4 regions of the Stutzerimonas sp. R40042 genome follow, and region 1 is predicted to be linked to each of the others. Evidence: predicted binding sites of a transcription regulator. Region 1 holds the regulator's gene; each other region holds the start of a gene.
What was found. Region 1 encodes sigma-54, which starts transcription at its own class of promoters, with help from an activator protein. Its sites were predicted from a motif close to ANTGGCATNNANNTTGCTNT; they were not measured.

Region 1 (4,175 bases):
GGCAGCGCACATCGAACACCAGGTCGGCGTCGACCGGCATGCCGCGCTTGAAACCGAACGACTCGATGAGGAATGCGGTGCCGGGTTCGGGTTTGTTCAGCAGGCGCAGCTTCAGGACGTCGCGCAGCTGATAGAGATTCAGGTGCGTGGTGTCGATCTTCAGGTCGGCATGGTCGATGATGGCTGCCAATAGCAGCTCCTCGTCGCGGATAGCCTCGGCGAGGGAGCGGCTCTCGTTGGTCAGCGGATGACGCCTGCGGGTTTCCGAGAAGCGCTTGAGCAGGGTTTCGTCGTCCGCGTCCAGATACAGCACGTCGCACTGGATATGCCTGGCGCGAACCTCTTCGAGCAGTTCCGGAAAACGCTTCAGTTGACTGGGCAGGTTGCGCGCGTCGATGGAAACGGCGACCTGCGGATGCAGCAGCTCGGTGTGCAGCAGCGCGCGCTCGGCAAGCTCGGGAAGCAGACCCGCCGGCAGGTTGTCGATGCAGTAGAAACCGTTGTCTTCGAGCACGTTCAGCGCGGTGCTCTTGCCCGAGCCCGAACGGCCACTGACGATGATCAGCCGCATCTGGCCCCCACTCCGCTAGGCGCCATTCTGGACGTCGACGACGACCTGATAGAGGCTCTCATTGGTGGGCGCCTGGCGCAGTCGCTGGCGCACCTCTTCACGGTCAAGCATGCTGGCGATCTGGCGCAGCAGCTCGAGGTGCTCGTCGGTGGCCGCTTCCGGTACCAGCAAGACGAACAGCAGGTCTACCGGCGCGCCGTCGATGGCGTCGAAGTCCACCGGCGTTTCGAGGCGCAGCACGGCGCTCAGCGGGGCGTTACAGCCGACCATGCGGCAGTGAGGGATGGCGATGCCGTTGCCAAATCCGGTCGATCCCAGCTTCTCGCGGGCAATCAGGCTTTCGAATATGGTCTGGGAGTCGAGGTCTGTGAGGTCCTGGGCGATGACCTTGGCGATCTGTTCCAGGACGCGTTTCTTGCTACCGCCCGGGACGTTCACCAGGGAACGTCCGGGGGTCAGGATGTTTTCGAGTCGGATCATGTCTGGGAGTCAGCGGGAGATGGCGCCCTGGGTATGGTCGAGCTGCTTTTCCTTGTGCTTGATCAGCTGGCGATCGAGCTTGTCGACCAGCAGGTCGACGGCAGCATACATGTCTTCGTGTTCCGAGTTGGCGACCACTTCGCGGCCAGCGACATGCAGCGTCGCTTCGGCTTTCTGCTTGAGCTTCTCGACCTGCAGGATCACCTGGACGCTGATGATGCGGTCGAAATGACGGGCAAGCCGATCGAACTTCTCCTCGATGTAGTCACGCAGGGCATTGGTTACTTCCAGATGAACACCGCTGATATTGACTTGCATACTGCTATCTCCTTTGCCTTGTGCGAAGAGCAGGTCCGAAGCCCTGCCGCCGGGACGTTTCGGCCTTGGCCGATCACAGTAATCGTTTGCGCTCGCTGGATGGCGCGATACCGAGCGACTCCCGGTATTTGGCGACTGTGCGGCGGGCTACCTGAATGCCCTGCGCTTCCAGTAAACCAGCGATCTTGCTGTCGCTCAACGGCTTTTTCTGGTTTTCCGCCGCAACCAGCTTCTTGATGATCGCGCGGATCGCGGTGGACGAGCATTCCCCGCCTTCGGCCGTGCTGACGTGGCTGGAGAAGAAGTACTTGAGTTCGTAGATGCCGCGCGGAGTGTGCATGTATTTCTGGGTCGTCACGCGCGAAATGGTCGACTCGTGCATGCCCACCGCTTCGGCGATGTCGTGCAGCACCAGCGGTTTCATGGCCTCGTCACCATGCTCGAGAAATGCACGCTGGTGCTCGACGATCTGCGTGGCGACCTTCATCAGCGTTTCATTGCGGCTGAGCAGGCTCTTGATGAACCAGCGTGCTTCCTGCAGCTGGTTGCGCATGAAGGTGTTGTCGGCACTGGAGTCGGCACGTTTGACGAAGCTGGCGTACTGCGCATTGACGCGCAGGCGTGGCATGGCGTCCTGGTTCAGCTCTACCAGCCAACGGTCGTTGTGCTTGCGGACGATCACGTCAGGCACCACGTATTCCGGCTCGCTCGCTTCGATCTGAGAACCAGGGCGCGGGTTGAGCGTCTGGATCAGCTCGATCACCTGGCGTAGCTCGTCCTCCTTGAGCTTCATCCGGCGCATCAGCAGGTTGTAGTCGCGGCTGCCGAGGACATCCAGGTAATCGCTGGCCAAACGCTGCGCTTCGCTCAACCAGGGGGTGCGCTCGGGCAGCTGACGCAGTTGCAGCAGCAGGCATTCGCGCAGATCGCGCGCGCCGATCCCGGCGGGTTCGAACTGCTGAATGCGGTGCAGCACGACTTCGACTTCGTCGAGTTCGATCTCCAATTCTGGGTCGAACGAGTCAGTGATTTCCTCGAGCGATTCTTCGAGATAACCCTGATCGTTGATGCAGTCGATCAGCGTGGTGGCGATCAGTCGATCGGTATCGCTCATCGGCGCGAGATTGAGTTGCCAGAGCAGGTGGCTCTGCAGGCTGACGCCAGACGACGTGCGGCTGGTGAAGTCCCACTCGTCATCATCGTTGCTGGGCAGGCTGCTGGCGCTGGTCTGGTAGATGTCCTCCCAGGCGGTGTCGACCGGCAGCTCGCTGGGAATGCGTTCACCCCAGTCAGCGTCGTCGAGGCTCTCGCTGCCGTGCGATGGCTCGTCGTAGGTGCTGTCCTGTGTGGCGCTTTTCTCGCTGGTGGCCTCACCTGGGCGGTCGGCAGCTTCGGCCATCGGGTCGGAGCTGTCGAAGTCGTCGCCGTCTTCCTCGCGCTCGAGCATAGGGTTGGAATCCAGCGCTTCCTGGATCTCCTGTTGCAGATCGAGGGTGGATAGCTGGAGGAGGCGTATGGCCTGTTGCAGCTGCGGTGTCATCGTCAGCTGCTGGCCCATCTTCAGGACTAGCGATGGTTTCATGGCAGAGGACTTCAAACCTTTTATGCCGGCGCAACCGCGCCCGTTCCGACATGTGGCGCGCCAGGCGCCAACAGAAAGCAAATTATATGCCTGCCGAGGAAGCCTTTGCCTAGGGCCGATTTGCCGAGCTGCGCAAAAAAAAACGGCTCTACAGACGGAATTCGTGGCCCAGATAGACTTCCTTGACCAGTTGGTTGCTCAGGATTGTTTGGGCGTCGCCCTCGGCGATCAGCTGGCCATCGTTGACGATGTAGGCGGTTTCGCAGATGTCCAGGGTCTCACGGACATTGTGGTCGGTGATCAGTACGCCAATGCCCTTGGCCTTGAGGTGGTGGATGATCTGTTTGATGTCGCCCACCGATATCGGATCGACGCCAGCGAAGGGTTCGTCGAGGAGGATGAATTTGGGCGCAGTAGCCAGCGCACGGGCGATCTCCACGCGGCGACGCTCGCCGCCGGACAGGCTCATGCCGAGGCTGTTGCGGATATGGTTGATGTGGAACTCCTGCAGCAGGCCTTCCAGCGCCTGCTGGCGGCCGCTACGGTCCAGATCCTTGCGGGTCTCGAGAATCGCCATGATGTTGTCGGCGACCGAGAGCTTGCGGAAGATCGAGGCCTCCTGCGGCAGATAGCCGATCCCGGCGCGCGCGCGACCGTGCATCGGCAGATGGGTCACGTCGTTCTGATCGATCAGTACTCGACCCTGGTCGGCATTCACCAGGCCGACGATCATGTAGAAACAGGTGGTCTTGCCAGCCCCGTTGGGGCCGAGCAGGCCGACGATCTGCCCACTTTCGATGGACAGGCTGACATCACGGACGACCTGGCGGCTCTTGTAGCTCTTGGCCAGATGCTGGGCTTTGAGGACGGCCATTACTCCGCCTGCTCCGCTGCCTGCGCGTTCTTGCGCGGCTGGATGACCATGTCCACACGTGGGCGCGGCGTGGTCACATCGGCATTGGTGGCGCGGCCAGCATTGACGATCTGGCGACGGGTGTCATAGACGATCTTCTCGCCTTCGAAGGTGTTGCCTTCCTGAACAACCTTGGCCTGATCGATGAGCACGATCCGCTCGTTGGCGGCGAAGTACTGGATGGTCAGGCCGTAGGCTTTGACGATCTCCTTGTCCGCTGCAGGCTTCTGCTCGTAGTAGGCCGGTTTGCCGATGGAGGTGAAGACTTCGACGTCGCCGTTCTCGTCCTGAGTGATGGTCACCGTGTCGCC
Region 2 (4,175 bases), 1.1 Mb from region 1:
AGCTCGATCACGCCATCGGCATGCAGTCGCCGCAGCGCGGGCCAGTGCCGCGCGTAGCGCTGGCGGACATCGACGCCGTGCTGTGCGGCGAGCGCCGCGAAATCCAGTTCGAAGGTGCAGACCAGGCGCTCGAACAGCGCACGGTGCAGACGGTCCAGATGAAGCGGGTGCAGCCCACTGGTGCTGGGCAGCTGGCCCTGCTCGATGGCTCGTTGATAGGCGGGAAGCGTATCGGCGTTCTGGCAGTACAGTTCGCCGATACGGCTGATGGCACCGATGCCAATGCCGAGATGATCGCAGTCGCCATGCAGCGTGTAGCCGGCGACGTCGTGGTGCAGCACGCCGATTTCCTGCCCCATGGCCAGGTCATCGTGCGGCAGAACGAACTTGCCCAGGCCGATGTAGCGATAGCCGGCCGCGCTGAGCTGCTCGACACCATGCCGGTACATCGCCAGGGTATCGGCAATCGAGGCCAACCCCAGACGGCTGCCGCCCACCGGCGCGACATCACGGTAATCGAACATCGTCACCTGATCGGGTGCGAGTTCGATGATCGAGGCCAGCTTGCGGGCGAAGCTCGCCGGTGTCTGCCAGGACCGGCCGTAGCCAAGATCCAGGTTCACCGAGCGATAGTGCAGCGCGTGTGCCGCCTCGATCACCGCACGAATACGTGCGGAGCTGCGGAAGTAGGCCACCGTGCCGCCGTCGTCGGCGCGCAGGTCCGGAACGCTGACGCTGAGTTGGTTGAAACCCAACTCATGCAGGGCACCGATCAATGGCCAGTCGGCGTGCGCCAACTCGATTTCGGCGGTGAAACTGGCCGCGCCACTCTCGGCCAGCTGGAAGCGGGATTTGAGCACGCCGACCAGCCGGCGCAGCGCCGCGATACCCAGCGTGCCGACAGACAGGTGCAACTGCTCGACCTGCTGGGACGGCCCGACATGGCAGGCAAGCTGTTCGATCTCATGCTGCAGGCTCAGCTGATACGCAGCCGCATCGTCGGCCGGCAGGGCTGCCCCGACGGGCTGCCGGACCGACAGCGACAACGGCCGACCGGCGCGCCGGCTTTCTCGCAGCGCGCGTAGCAGGTCCAGCGGCGCGATGCGGTCGGTGAAATCGAATACGGCCGGATAGCCGCATTGCAGCTGACCGATCTGACCGTAACGTTGCACCAGGCCGTCGTCCCAGTTCACTGAGCCAAGCATAAGAGCCTCCCGGCATCGAATAGCGCTTTTGCAGCCGTTGAAGTTTCATCGCCAGCCGCATTGCCACAGCTGGTGCCTACGCCAGTGGTGGCGTTTCAGGCCAGCGCAACAACGCTCACGGCCGCCTTGGACGCATCATCCGTGAGCCGCCACGGGCGGCGTTGACCCCCGTCAAGTAGGTGACAAATGGCGCCAACCATCAGCCGGACGGTCAGAAAGCTGGCGACACCCCACGCATTCGGCGCTGGCCGGCGGGCTTTGGGAAACGCGCGGCAGGTGGTATTGGTAGCCCCTTCTCTGCTGACAGGAGCCGAACATGCAAGCAACCGAGCTGCCCGCGGCGCTGGCTGCGGCAACCCGTGTCGTCGTCTTCACCGGGGCCGGCGTCTCTGCCGAAAGTGGCATCCCGACCTTTCGCGACGCGCTCAGTGGGCTGTGGGAGCGCTTCGACCCCGCCGCGCTGGCCACGGCGGAAGCCTTCCGTCGCGACCCCGCGCTGGTCTGGGGCTGGTACGAATGGCGGCGCATGCAGGTGGCCAAGGCACAACCAAACCCGGCGCATCAGGCTATTGCCAAGCTGGCCCGCCATGTGCCGCAGCTCACGCTGATCACGCAGAACGTCGACGACCTGCACGAGCGCGCCGGCAGCCGCGAGGTGATCCACCTGCACGGCAGCCTGCACCGGCCGCGCTGCTTCGACTGCGCCCGCGAGCCGGCCGAGCCGCTGCCCGTGTCCGACGAGCCGGAAGGCGGGCGTCGTCTCGAGCCGCCACGCTGCATTCATTGCGGCGGACCGCTGCGGCCGGGCGTGGTCTGGTTCGGCGAGAGCCTGCCGGATGATGCTTTGCGCGCCGCCTTCGCCGCCGCACAAGACTGCGACCTGTTGCTCTCGGTCGGCACCTCCGGAATGGTCTACCCCGCCGCCGAGGTGCCACATCGGGCGCGCGACGCCGGCGCCACGGTGGTGCATATCAACCCGCAGGGTGACGCGCCGCAGGGCCGCCGCGAACACCTGCTCGCGCTGCCCGCCGGCCAGGCATTGCCGCAGCTGCTCCGCGAGGCCTTCGGTAGCTAAGGCAGCATGCAGATCGCCCCAAAGCAGTGAGCGTATAGCGCCTGTCGCACCGAAGTGGTTCAGCCGCCTCGTGAGGCAGGCTGCGAATCAACCCCCCAGACAAACCCGTGCGGGCCCGCCAACTGTGGCCTGCAGCGGTGCATCAACGCAGCTGGCACGCAACCTGCTAAATCCCTTGCAACAGCTGCCACCACGGCAGCACGTCCCAGGCGGTCACCGACGACCGCCCGCCAGCAGGCACGGGACCGGGTGAACCAGGCAACGACGCCAGGCCAATTGCCCCCACACATATTTGAAACCAGGCAAAGGCGCCTGGAGCTGATACCAGCTCCAGGCGCCTTTTTGCGTTTTGCCGGCCGCGTGCCGCAGCCGCTCGAGAGGAAAGGCTATGAGTTCAACCGTCACCCCGCTCAAGCACGAGACATTGGTCATCGTCGGTAACGGCATGGTCGGGCATCACTGCATCGAACAGCTGATCGAACAGGACGCCCTCGCCCGCTACGACGTGCACGTGTTCGGCGAGGAACAGCAGCGCGCTTACGACCGCGTGCACCTGTCCGAGTATTTCGGCGGCCGCGATGCCGAATCGTTGGCGATGTGCGATGCCGATTACTACAGCAGCCACGGCGTAAAGGTCCACCTGGGCGAGCAAGTGCTGGAGATCGACCGCGAGCGCAAGGAAGTGGTCACCGGCAGCGGTCGCCAACCCTACGACAAGCTGATCCTGGCCACCGGCTCCTACCCCTTCGTACCTCCAATTCCAGGTGCCGAGGGCAACTCGCGACTGGTCTACCGCACCCTCGAGGATCTCGATGGCATTCGCGCTGCCGCCAGCGGCGCACGCCGCGGGGTGGTGGTCGGCGGCGGCTTGCTCGGCCTGGAGGCGGCCAACGCGCTGAAGTCGCTCGGCCTGGAAGCCCACGTGGTCGAGTTCGCCCCGCGCCTGATGCCGGTGCAGCTGGACGATGCCGGTGGCGCGGCGTTGAAGGCGCGCATCGAGGCGCTGGGCGTCGGCGTGCATCTGTCGCGCGCCACCCAGGAAATCGTCGCCGGCGAGCAACACGCCTACCGCATGGTTTTCCAGGATGGTGAGTTTCTTGAAACCGACCTGATCGTATTCTCCGCCGGCATCCGCCCGCAGGATGCCCTCGGCCGAGTCGCGGACCTAGAGATCGCCGCGCGCGGCGGCATCGTCATTGACAGCGAATGCCGCACCTCGGACCCGGCGATCTTCGCCATCGGCGAATGCGCCAGCTGGAACGGCAGCGTATTCGGCCTGGTCGCCCCGGGCTACAGCATGGCGCGCAGTGTCGCCGCGCAGCTGGCCGAGCAGCCGCACGAGCCGTTCTACGGCGCCGACATGTCGACCAAGCTCAAGCTGCTCGGCGTCGATGTAGGCTCCATCGGCGATGCCCATGGCGCGACCCCGGGCTCGCGCAGCTACCGCTTCATCGACGAGGCCAGCGCCAGCTATCGCCGTCTGGTGGTATCCGCCGATGGCAAGACCGTGCTCGGCGCGGTGCTGGTCGGTGACAACAGCTACTACGACACCCTGCTGCAGTACGCGCAGAACGGCATCAAGCTGCCGGCCGACCCGTCCGCGCTGATCCTGCCGCAGACCGAAGGCGCTCCGACCCTTGGCCCGGACGCCCTGCCGGCCAGCGCGACCATCTGCTCCTGTCACAACGTCAGCAAGGGCGCGGTGTGCTGCCAGGTCGACGCCGGCGTCACCGACCTCGGCGAACTCAAGGCAGCGACCAAGGCGGCCACCGGCTGCGGCGGCTGCAATGCCTTGCTCAAGCTGGTGTTCGACGCCGAACTGGCGGCGCGCGGCGTGGCGGTGGACAAGAGCCTGTGCGAACACTTCGCCTACACCCGCCAGGAGCTCTACGGCA
Region 3 (4,175 bases), 410 kb from region 1:
AACACAGACCGCAAAGGATGCTGGTTGTCCGCAGCCGATCGATGCGCAACGAAGCCCGGGCTAGAGTAGGTTCAGGCTTGACTGCCGGGCCGGTACTGCAGCGCTTCGGCAAGGTGCTGACGGCTGATTCGCTCGGCCTGTTCCATATCGGCGAGGGTGCGCGCCACCTTGAGCAGGCGGTGCGCGGCGCGCAACGACAGCGCCAGGCGTTCGCAGGCGCGTTCCAGCCAGGCCTGGTCCTCGGTGGTCAGCTGGCAGTGCTGGCGCAGGCCGGCCAGATCGAGAAAGGCGTTGGCGCAGCCCTGACGGGCGAGTTGCCGCTGCCGTGCCTGGGCGACCTGCGCGGCCAGTACTGCGCTGCTCTGGCCGGTCTGCGGCGGTGCGTTGAGGGCGGTTGCTTCGCGCGCCACGGTCAGGTGCAGGTCGATGCGGTCGAGCAGCGGCCCGGAGAGCTTGTTGCGGTAGCGCTGGATCTGCTCCGGCGTGCAGCGGCAGCGTCCGTTGGGGTCGCCCAGGTAGCCACAGGGGCAGGGATTCATTGCCGCGACGAGCTGAAAGCGCGCCGGAAAACGCACCTTGTCGCGGGCCCGGGCGATGACGATATGGCCGGATTCCAGCGGCTCGCGCAGGACCTCGAGTACCTTGCGATCGAACTCCGGCAGTTCGTCGAGAAACAGCACACCCTGATGCGCCAGGGTGATTTCACCCGGCTGCGGGCGGCTGCCGCCACCGACCAGCGCCGGCCCTGATGCACTGTGATGGGGCTGGCGGAATGGGCGTTGCGGCCAATGCTCCAGAGGGCTGTGGCTGGCCACCGAATGGATGGCGGCGACTTCCAGTGCCTCCTGTTCGTCCAGCGGCGGCAACAGGCCGGGCAGGCGGCTGGCCAGCAGCGTCTTGCCGGTACCGGGTGGCCCGGAAAACAGCAGGTTGTGCGCACCGGCCGCGGCGATCAGCAGGCCGCGCTTGGCCGCCTGCTGGCCCTGCACGTCGGCCAGGTCAGGGTAAGGCTGGACCTGCCGCAGCAGGCCCTGGGCAACATAGGGCTCGAGTGGCGTGACGCCGTTGAAGTGCGCGGCGACCTCGAGCAAGTGTTCGGCGGCATAGACGGTGAGGCCCGAGGCGAGGCTGGCTTCCTCGGCGTTGGCCCGCGGCACCAGCAGCGCACGGTCGGCGGCACGTGCGGCAAGGGCGGCCGGCAGCACACCCTGCACCGGGCGCAAGGCGCCGGACAGGGCCAACTCGCCCAGGCACTCCAGTTTGTCCAGCCGCTCGTTGGGCAGCTGGCCGCTGGCGGCAAGGATGCCCAGGGCAATGGACAGGTCGAAGCGGCCACCGTCCTTGGGCAGGTCGGCGGGGGCGAGGTTGAGGGTGATGCGTCGTGCGGGAAAATCGAAGCCGGAGCTGAGGATGGCGCTGCGCACGCGATCCTTGCTTTCCTTGACCGCGGTTTCCGGCAGGCCGACCAGGGTCAGCGCCGGCAGACCGTTGGCCAGATGGGCTTCGACGGTCACCGCCGGCGCTTCGACGCCGATCTGCGCGCGGCTATGAACGATGGCCAGGGACATGCGATCACTCCTTTGATCGTGTCGCGGCCCGGTCTGTCAGGACGCGGGCGGCGTGAGCTTTTCTTCCAGTTCGGCAACCTTGGCTTCGAGCGCCTCCAGGCGTGCGCGGGTGCGGGCGAGCACCACCATCTGGCTGTCGAATTCGTCGCGGCTGACCACGTCGAGCTTGTTCAGTGCGCCCTGCACCACACCCTTGAGCTGGGCTTCGAACTCGCCACGCGGCAGCGGCGTCTCGCCGTTGAACAGGCGCGAGGCCTGGGAGCCGATGGCATCTAGGAAAGCTTTTGGCGGCAACATTGAAAACACCTGTCGTTGAACGGGGCGCAGTGTAGCACGGTGATTTTTCTGCCTTTCTTGCAGGTGGCGCACAAAAAATGAGCAGAGCCTGGTGCAGCTGCGCACCATTTCTGTGCGTTCATCAGGCGGAACCGTCCGTCGGGCCGCTTCGTTTGCGGCTGAACCCGCGTAGCAAGCGGCTTGCGCAAAGCTGGCATTGATTCTGCTTTGCTCCCGTTGACGCACGCACCGGTTCGTTGCGGTGCATGAGCGATTCGCGACGCTTCGTCGGAGAGATTGGTGGTGTCGGTCCGCGGCCCGGCTGAAGCCGGAGCGTTACAACAGCCAGACACTGAGCTTAGACTTGAGCCGGGTTCGTACTTCTGGGGCAAGTCCACCTAAACGGGAGAAGTTTTCATGAAACTAGTCACTGCCATCATCAAGCCGTTCAAGCTGGACGACGTGCGCGAGTCGCTGTCGGAAATTGGCGTACAGGGCATCACCGTGACCGAAGTCAAAGGCTTCGGTCGTCAGAAGGGCCACACCGAGCTGTATCGCGGTGCCGAATACGTCGTCGACTTCCTGCCGAAGGTAAAGATCGACGTGGCCATCGCCGACGATCAGCTCGATCGCGTCATCGAGGCCATCACCAAGGCGGCCAACACCGGCAAGATCGGTGACGGCAAGATCTTCGTGGTCAACCTGGAACAGGCTATCCGCATCCGTACCGGCGAAACCGATACCGACGCGATTTAAGCAGCACCTCCGAACCCCCACGCCCCAGGAGTAAAACCATGACTCTGCGAAGATTCGCAGGGCTAGGAGCCCTTTTGTCTCTGATAAGCCCAGGCATCGCCTTGGCGCAGGAGGCGACGCTGGATTCAGGCGATACGGCATGGATGCTTACGGCCACTGCGCTGGTGCTGTTCATGACCATCCCCGGGCTGGCGCTGTTCTACGGCGGCATGGTCCGCTCGAAGAACATCCTCTCGGTGATGATGCAGTGCTTCGCCATCACCGGCCTGATGAGCATCCTCTGGATGGTCTATGGCTACAGCCTCGCGTTCGATACCACCGGTATGGAAGCGGGCGTCACCAACTTCAATTCCTTCGTCGGCGGTCTGGATCGTGCCTTCCTCAGCGGCCTGACGCCTGACAGCCTGATCGGCGCGTTCCCGGAAAGCGTCTTCATCACCTTCCAGATGACCTTCGCCATCATCACCCCGGCGCTCATCGTCGGCGCCTTCGCCGAGCGCATGAAGTTCTCGGCGATGCTGGTGTTCATGGGCGTCTGGTTCACCTTGGTCTATGCGCCGATCGCGCATATGGTCTGGGGCGGTGACGGTGGCCTGATGTGGGACTGGGGCGTGCTGGATTTCGCCGGTGGCACCGTGGTGCACATCAACGCCGGCATCGCTGGTCTGGTCGCCTGCCTAGTGCTGGGCAAGCGCAAGGGCTTCCCGACCACGCCGATGGCACCGCACAACCTGGGGCTGACCCTGGTCGGCGCGGCGATGCTGTGGATCGGCTGGTTCGGCTTCAACGCCGGCTCCGCCGTGGCCGCCAACGGCACCGCCGGCATGGCCATGCTGGTAACCCAGATCGCTACTGCAGCCGCGGCGCTGGGCTGGATGTTCGCCGAGTGGATCGGGCACGGCAAACCCAGCGCGCTGGGCATCGCCTCGGGCGTGGTCGCCGGTCTGGTCGCCATCACGCCGGCTGCCGGCACCGTCGGCCCGATGGGCGCGCTGATCATCGGTCTGGTCTCGGGTGTGGTCTGCTTCTTCTGCGCCACCAGCCTGAAACGCAAGCTCGGCTACGACGATTCGCTGGACGCCTTCGGTGTGCACGGCGTGGGCGGCATCGTCGGTGCGCTGCTCACCGGCATCTTCGCCGCGCCCATGCTGGGTGGCTTCGGCGAGGTGGAGAACATCGGCCTGCAGCTGTGGATTCAGTTCAAGGGCGTGCTGTTCACCTTGGTGTACACCGGCATCGTCACCTACCTGATCCTCAAGGCGATCGATCTGGTGATGGGGCTGCGGGTCAACGAGGAGCAGGAGACCGTCGGCCTCGACCTCAGCCTGCACAACGAGCGCGGCTACAACCTGTAAGCCATTCAGAGCGCCCCGGAGCCAACCCGGGGCCAATCCGAAAAGCGGCGCTGGCCATCGATGCAGCATGCGGTGGCCAGCGGACCGAACAGCGCACAAAGCGCGACAGCAAGAGGTGACACATGGATAGCACTGCATTGATACCCGTCCAGTACGGACTCGATACCTTCTACTTCGTGATCTGCGGAGCGCTGGTGATGTGGATGGCGGCGGGTTTCGC
Region 4 (4,175 bases), 1.7 Mb from region 1:
GGCCAGTGCTCCGACACCGGATGACGCCCAGGGCCAACAGGCCAGCGAAGCCAGCGCTGCAGCGCAGGCTTCGGCAAACGAGAAGACCAGCGAAACCGACCCACTCCAGGCCAAGGCACAGCACGATGGCCTGCCCGATCTGGAAAGGGAGCAGGCGATGGAACAGTGGCTACGCCAGGTTCCCGACGAGCCCGGCGAGTTGCTGCGGCGCAAATTCCTTTACGAACAACGCAAGCGTCAGGAAGTGAACCGATGATGATGCGCCTGATGGCTATTCTTCTGCTCGGCCTTTTGGCCGTTCAGGCCAGCGCCGCTGGGTTGTTTGCGCGGGTGGATCGCACTCAGCTGAGCATCGATGAAACCCTCGAACTGACGCTGGAGACCCAGGGTGGTGCCGCCTTCGGCAAACCCGATCTGGAGCCTCTGGAGCAGCTGTTCGAAATCTTCGATACGCGCCAGGTCAACCGCCTGTCCAGCAGCAACGGCGAAGCCATGGCGAGCACCCGCTGGCTGATCACCCTGCGCCCGCGCCAGACCGGTTACGTGGTGATTCCACCGTTGCAGGTGGCGGACTGGCGCAGCGAGCCGATCACGGTGCTGGTGCAGGAGTCGTTGAAGGACACCGAAAGCGATCAGCTGGCGCCTATCTTCATCGACGCCAGCATCGACCAGGAAAGCGTCTACGTACAGGCGCAGGTGATCCTCACGCTGCGCATCTACCATTCGGTCTCGCTGTACGACGACAGCACCCTATCCCCGCTGCAGATGCCCGAGGCGCTGGTGGAACGCCTCGGCGAGCCGCGCATGTACGAGAAGACCATCAACGGTATCCGCCATGGCGTCATCGAGGTGCGCTATGCGCTGTTCCCGCAGAAATCCGGTGAACTGACCATCCCCGCCCAGCTGTTCAGCGCCACCACCGTCACCAATGGCAGCAACTCGGTGTTCGGCTCGCGTGGCGGTCGTTCGACTCAGGTCCGGTCGCCGAGCATCCCGCTGACGGTCAAGGCCAAACCGGTCGACTATCCAGCCGGCGCGCCCTGGCTACCGGCTCGCAGCCTGACGCTGGTTGAAGCCTGGAGCCCGGACCCGCAGCAGGCCCAGGTCGGCGAATCGCTGACCCGCAGCCTGCTCCTCAAGGCCGAGGGGCTGACCAGCACGCAGCTGCCGGCGATCGGCTCCCCGCAAAACGCCGAACTGCGCCGTTATCCCGATCAGCCCAGCCTGGCCAACGAGGTCAGCGCAGCCGGCCTGGTCGGCAGTCGGGAACAGCGCGAAGCCCTGATCCCCACCCGCAGCGGGCCATTGCAGCTGCCCGCGCTCGAAGTCGTCTGGTGGAACACGGTCGAAGATCGCCTGGAGCGCACCACGCTTGAGGCACGCACGCTGGATGTCGCGGACAATCCGAATCTCGCCCCGCCAGCGACCGAGCCGCCGGTGCCGTCGGCATCGACGGCGGAGCAGGCCGTTGTCTGGCCTTGGCAGCTGAGCACAGCTCTGCTCGCGCTCACGACGCTGATCGGCTTCGGGCTGTGGCTGCATGCGCGCCGGCAGCCTGCGGTGCAGCGTGCGTTGCAACCCGGCCCTACCCCACGCAGCCTGCTCGACGATCTGCGCCGCGCCTGCCAGGCCAACGATTCGCAGGCCACACGCCAGGCACTGGACGCCTGGGCGCGGCAGCAGCCGGAAACGCTGGCGGACATGGCGGCGCGTTTCGTGCCGCTGTCCGACGCGCTGGATGGCCTGAATGGCGCGTTGTACAGCGAAGCCGGCCAACGCTGGCAGGGCGATGCGCTGTGGCAGGCGATCCAGACCCTACCACCGGCCAGCAGTCCGAATCTCGATCAGGAACAGGGCGCATTGCCGCCGCTCTATCCACGCTGATGGCCGTCTATCGGCGGCCCTGGTGAACCTTTGGGCTGCTCGCGGCGGCATGCACCAATTTCTCGCTGGCATATGGCTTGCTTCAGGGTTGGCATAACCAATCTTGCGCACCGCGCCATCGGAAAAAGGCCATCAAGCATGACGGACCCCCTCTCGCCGCACCGACACGACGCACTGGCCTGGGTCGCCGGCAGCGATGCACCGGAAAAGAGCTCGGTCAACCTGGGCTTTCTGCCGCTCACCGATGCCGCCTCGCTGATCGTCGCCGCCACCCAGGGCTTCGCCCAGCCATTCGGGCTGACGCTCAACCTGCAGCGGCAGAACTCCTGGTCCGCGCTGCGCGACAAGCTGATCGGCGGCGAACTGGACGCGGCACACGGGCTGTACGGCCTGATCTACGCGGTGCATCTGGGCATCGGCGGCAGCCCGGCGGTGGACATGGCCGTGCTCATGGGCCTGGCGCAGAACGGCCAGAGCATCAACCTCTCCGCCCCGTTGAAGGCCGCAGGCGTGACCGATGCCGAGGCACTGCGCGCCAGCGTGCGCCAAAGCGGTGCACGCCTGACCCTGGCGCACACCTTCCCCACCGGCACCCATGCACTGTGGCTCAACTATTGGCTGGCCGCCCACGGAATCGACCCGCTGCGGGACGTGAAAACGCTGGTACTGCCGCCTTCGCAGATGGTCGCGCACCTGCGCGCCGGCCGCATCGATGGCTTCTGCGCCGGCGAACCCTGGGGGGCGCAGGCCATCTCCGAAGGTGTCGGCTTCACCCTGGCGACCAGCCAGTCGATCTGGCCGGACCACCCGGAAAAGGTGCTGGGCTGCACCCGCGCGTTCGTCGAACAGTTCCCCAACACCGCCCGAGCACTGGTCATGGCCGTGCTGGAAGCGAGCCGCTTCATCGACCAGAGCCAGGAGAATCGCCGCAGCACCGCGCAGCTGATCGCCGGGCGCGACTACGTCGATGCACCGCTGGCGGCCATCGAGTCACGCTTTCTCGGCCTCTACCAGGATGGCCTCGGCAATGCCTGGCAGGACGAGCATCCGCTGCGCTTCTTCGGTGAGGGGGCGGCGAACCTGCCCTATCTCTCCGATGGCCTCTGGTTCATGACCCAGCTGCGGCGCTGGGGCCTGTTGCGCGAAGACCCGGACTACCTGCAGGTGGCCAATCAGGTGCAGCAGATCGAACTCTATCGCCAGGCCGCTGGCGCGCTGGGCATCGCCCTGCCTGACTCAGCCATGCGCAGCGCCACGCTGATGGATGGCAAACATTGGGACGGCAGCGATCCGGCCACCTATGCCCGCAGTTTCGCGCTGCATGCCATGGCAAGCCCTGCCATGGCCGCGCTTTGAGAAGGACTCCGGCATGCTGCGTATCCTCCTGATCGACGACACCCCGCGGAAGATCGGCCGCCTGAAGAGCGCGCTGATCGAGGCCGGCTTCGAGGTCATCGACGAATCCGGCCTGACCATCGACCTGCCCGAGCGGGTCGAGGCGATCCGTCCCGACGTGGTGCTGATCGACACCGACTCACCCGGCCGCGATGTGCTCGAGCAGGTGGTACTGGTCAGCCGCGATCAGCCACGCCCCATCGTCATGTTCACCGATGACAGCGACCCGGACGCCATGCGCCAGGCGATTCGCGCCGGGGTCAGCGCCTATATCGTCGAAGGCATCCAGGCTCAGCGCCTCAAGCCGATCCTCGACGTGGCAATGGCCCGTTTCGAAAGCGATCAGGCAATACGTGCGCAACTGCAGGCCCGGGAGCAGCAGCTGGCCGAACGCAAGCGCATCGAGCTGGCCAAGGGCATGCTGATGAAGATGCGCAACTGCAAGGAAGAAGAGGCCTACACCCTGATGCGCCGTCAGGCGATGAGCCGGCAGCAGAAGCTGATCCAGGTCGCCGAGCAGATCATCGCGATGAACGAGTTGCTCGGTGAATGAGCGCGCCTGGTCACGGTGCGCCAGGCGGCCCACCGCACCAGCGGCGGGCAGGCGCTACAGCGAATCATCGTGCACCACCGCTGCCGAGAAACGCCGCTGCGCCCCATCCTAGCGGCATCGCACTGGCCGGCGAACGCCAAGCGCGGAACTGGCAAGCCGCTTGCTTGGGCTGGATAGGCCGAACCAACGAAGGTGTCGGCACAGACAAAGGCGTCCTCGACTGCATGTGCGCATGCGGGTCGGACGCCTTTTTTGTTGCGCGCTTCGCGCCCAAGGCTGGGGAGTTTCAAGATGACCTTAACCGCGACCGTGGCGATCGCCTGCGCCCTGCTGCTGCTCGGCC

Region 2: a site for sigma-54 is predicted at 2,431-2,450, ahead of nirB (nitrite reductase large subunit NirB). Genes of this name have one in related genera too.
Region 3: a site for sigma-54 is predicted at 2,055-2,074, ahead of glnK (P-II family nitrogen regulator). Genes of this name have one in related genera too.
Region 4: a site for sigma-54 is predicted at 1,949-1,968, ahead of OUY36_RS12840 (CmpA/NrtA family ABC transporter substrate-binding protein). Genes of this name have one in related genera too.

What each region holds. Positions count from the first base shown of each region.
Region 1 is NZ_CP113258.1:1,058,677-1,062,851, forward strand. It holds gene rapZ (RNase adapter RapZ) at 1-571, opposite strand, end outside; gene ptsN (PTS IIA-like nitrogen regulatory protein PtsN) at 587-1,051, opposite strand; gene hpf (ribosome hibernation-promoting factor, HPF/YfiA family) at 1,061-1,369, opposite strand; gene OUY36_RS04925 (RNA polymerase factor sigma-54) at 1,443-2,951, opposite strand; gene lptB (LPS export ABC transporter ATP-binding protein) at 3,100-3,825, opposite strand; gene lptA (lipopolysaccharide transport periplasmic protein LptA) at 3,825-4,175, opposite strand, start outside.
Region 2 is NZ_CP113258.1:2,146,032-2,150,206, reverse strand. It holds gene OUY36_RS10235 (coproporphyrinogen III oxidase) at 1-1,205, opposite strand, end outside; gene OUY36_RS10230 (SIR2 family NAD-dependent protein deacylase) at 1,522-2,280, shown strand; gene nirB (nitrite reductase large subunit NirB) at 2,669-4,175, shown strand, end outside.
Region 3 is NZ_CP113258.1:650,819-654,993, forward strand. It holds gene OUY36_RS02920 (YifB family Mg chelatase-like AAA ATPase) at 72-1,568, opposite strand; gene OUY36_RS02925 (accessory factor UbiK family protein) at 1,605-1,865, opposite strand; gene glnK (P-II family nitrogen regulator) at 2,262-2,600, shown strand; gene OUY36_RS02935 (ammonium transporter) at 2,639-3,955, shown strand; gene OUY36_RS02940 (ammonium transporter) at 4,078-4,175, shown strand, end outside.
Region 4 is NZ_CP113258.1:2,737,804-2,741,978, forward strand. It holds gene OUY36_RS12830 (VWA domain-containing protein) at 1-256, shown strand, start outside; gene OUY36_RS12835 (BatD family protein) at 256-1,884, shown strand; gene OUY36_RS12840 (CmpA/NrtA family ABC transporter substrate-binding protein) at 2,023-3,240, shown strand; gene OUY36_RS12845 (ANTAR domain-containing response regulator) at 3,254-3,832, shown strand; gene OUY36_RS12850 (hypothetical protein) at 4,124-4,175, shown strand, end outside.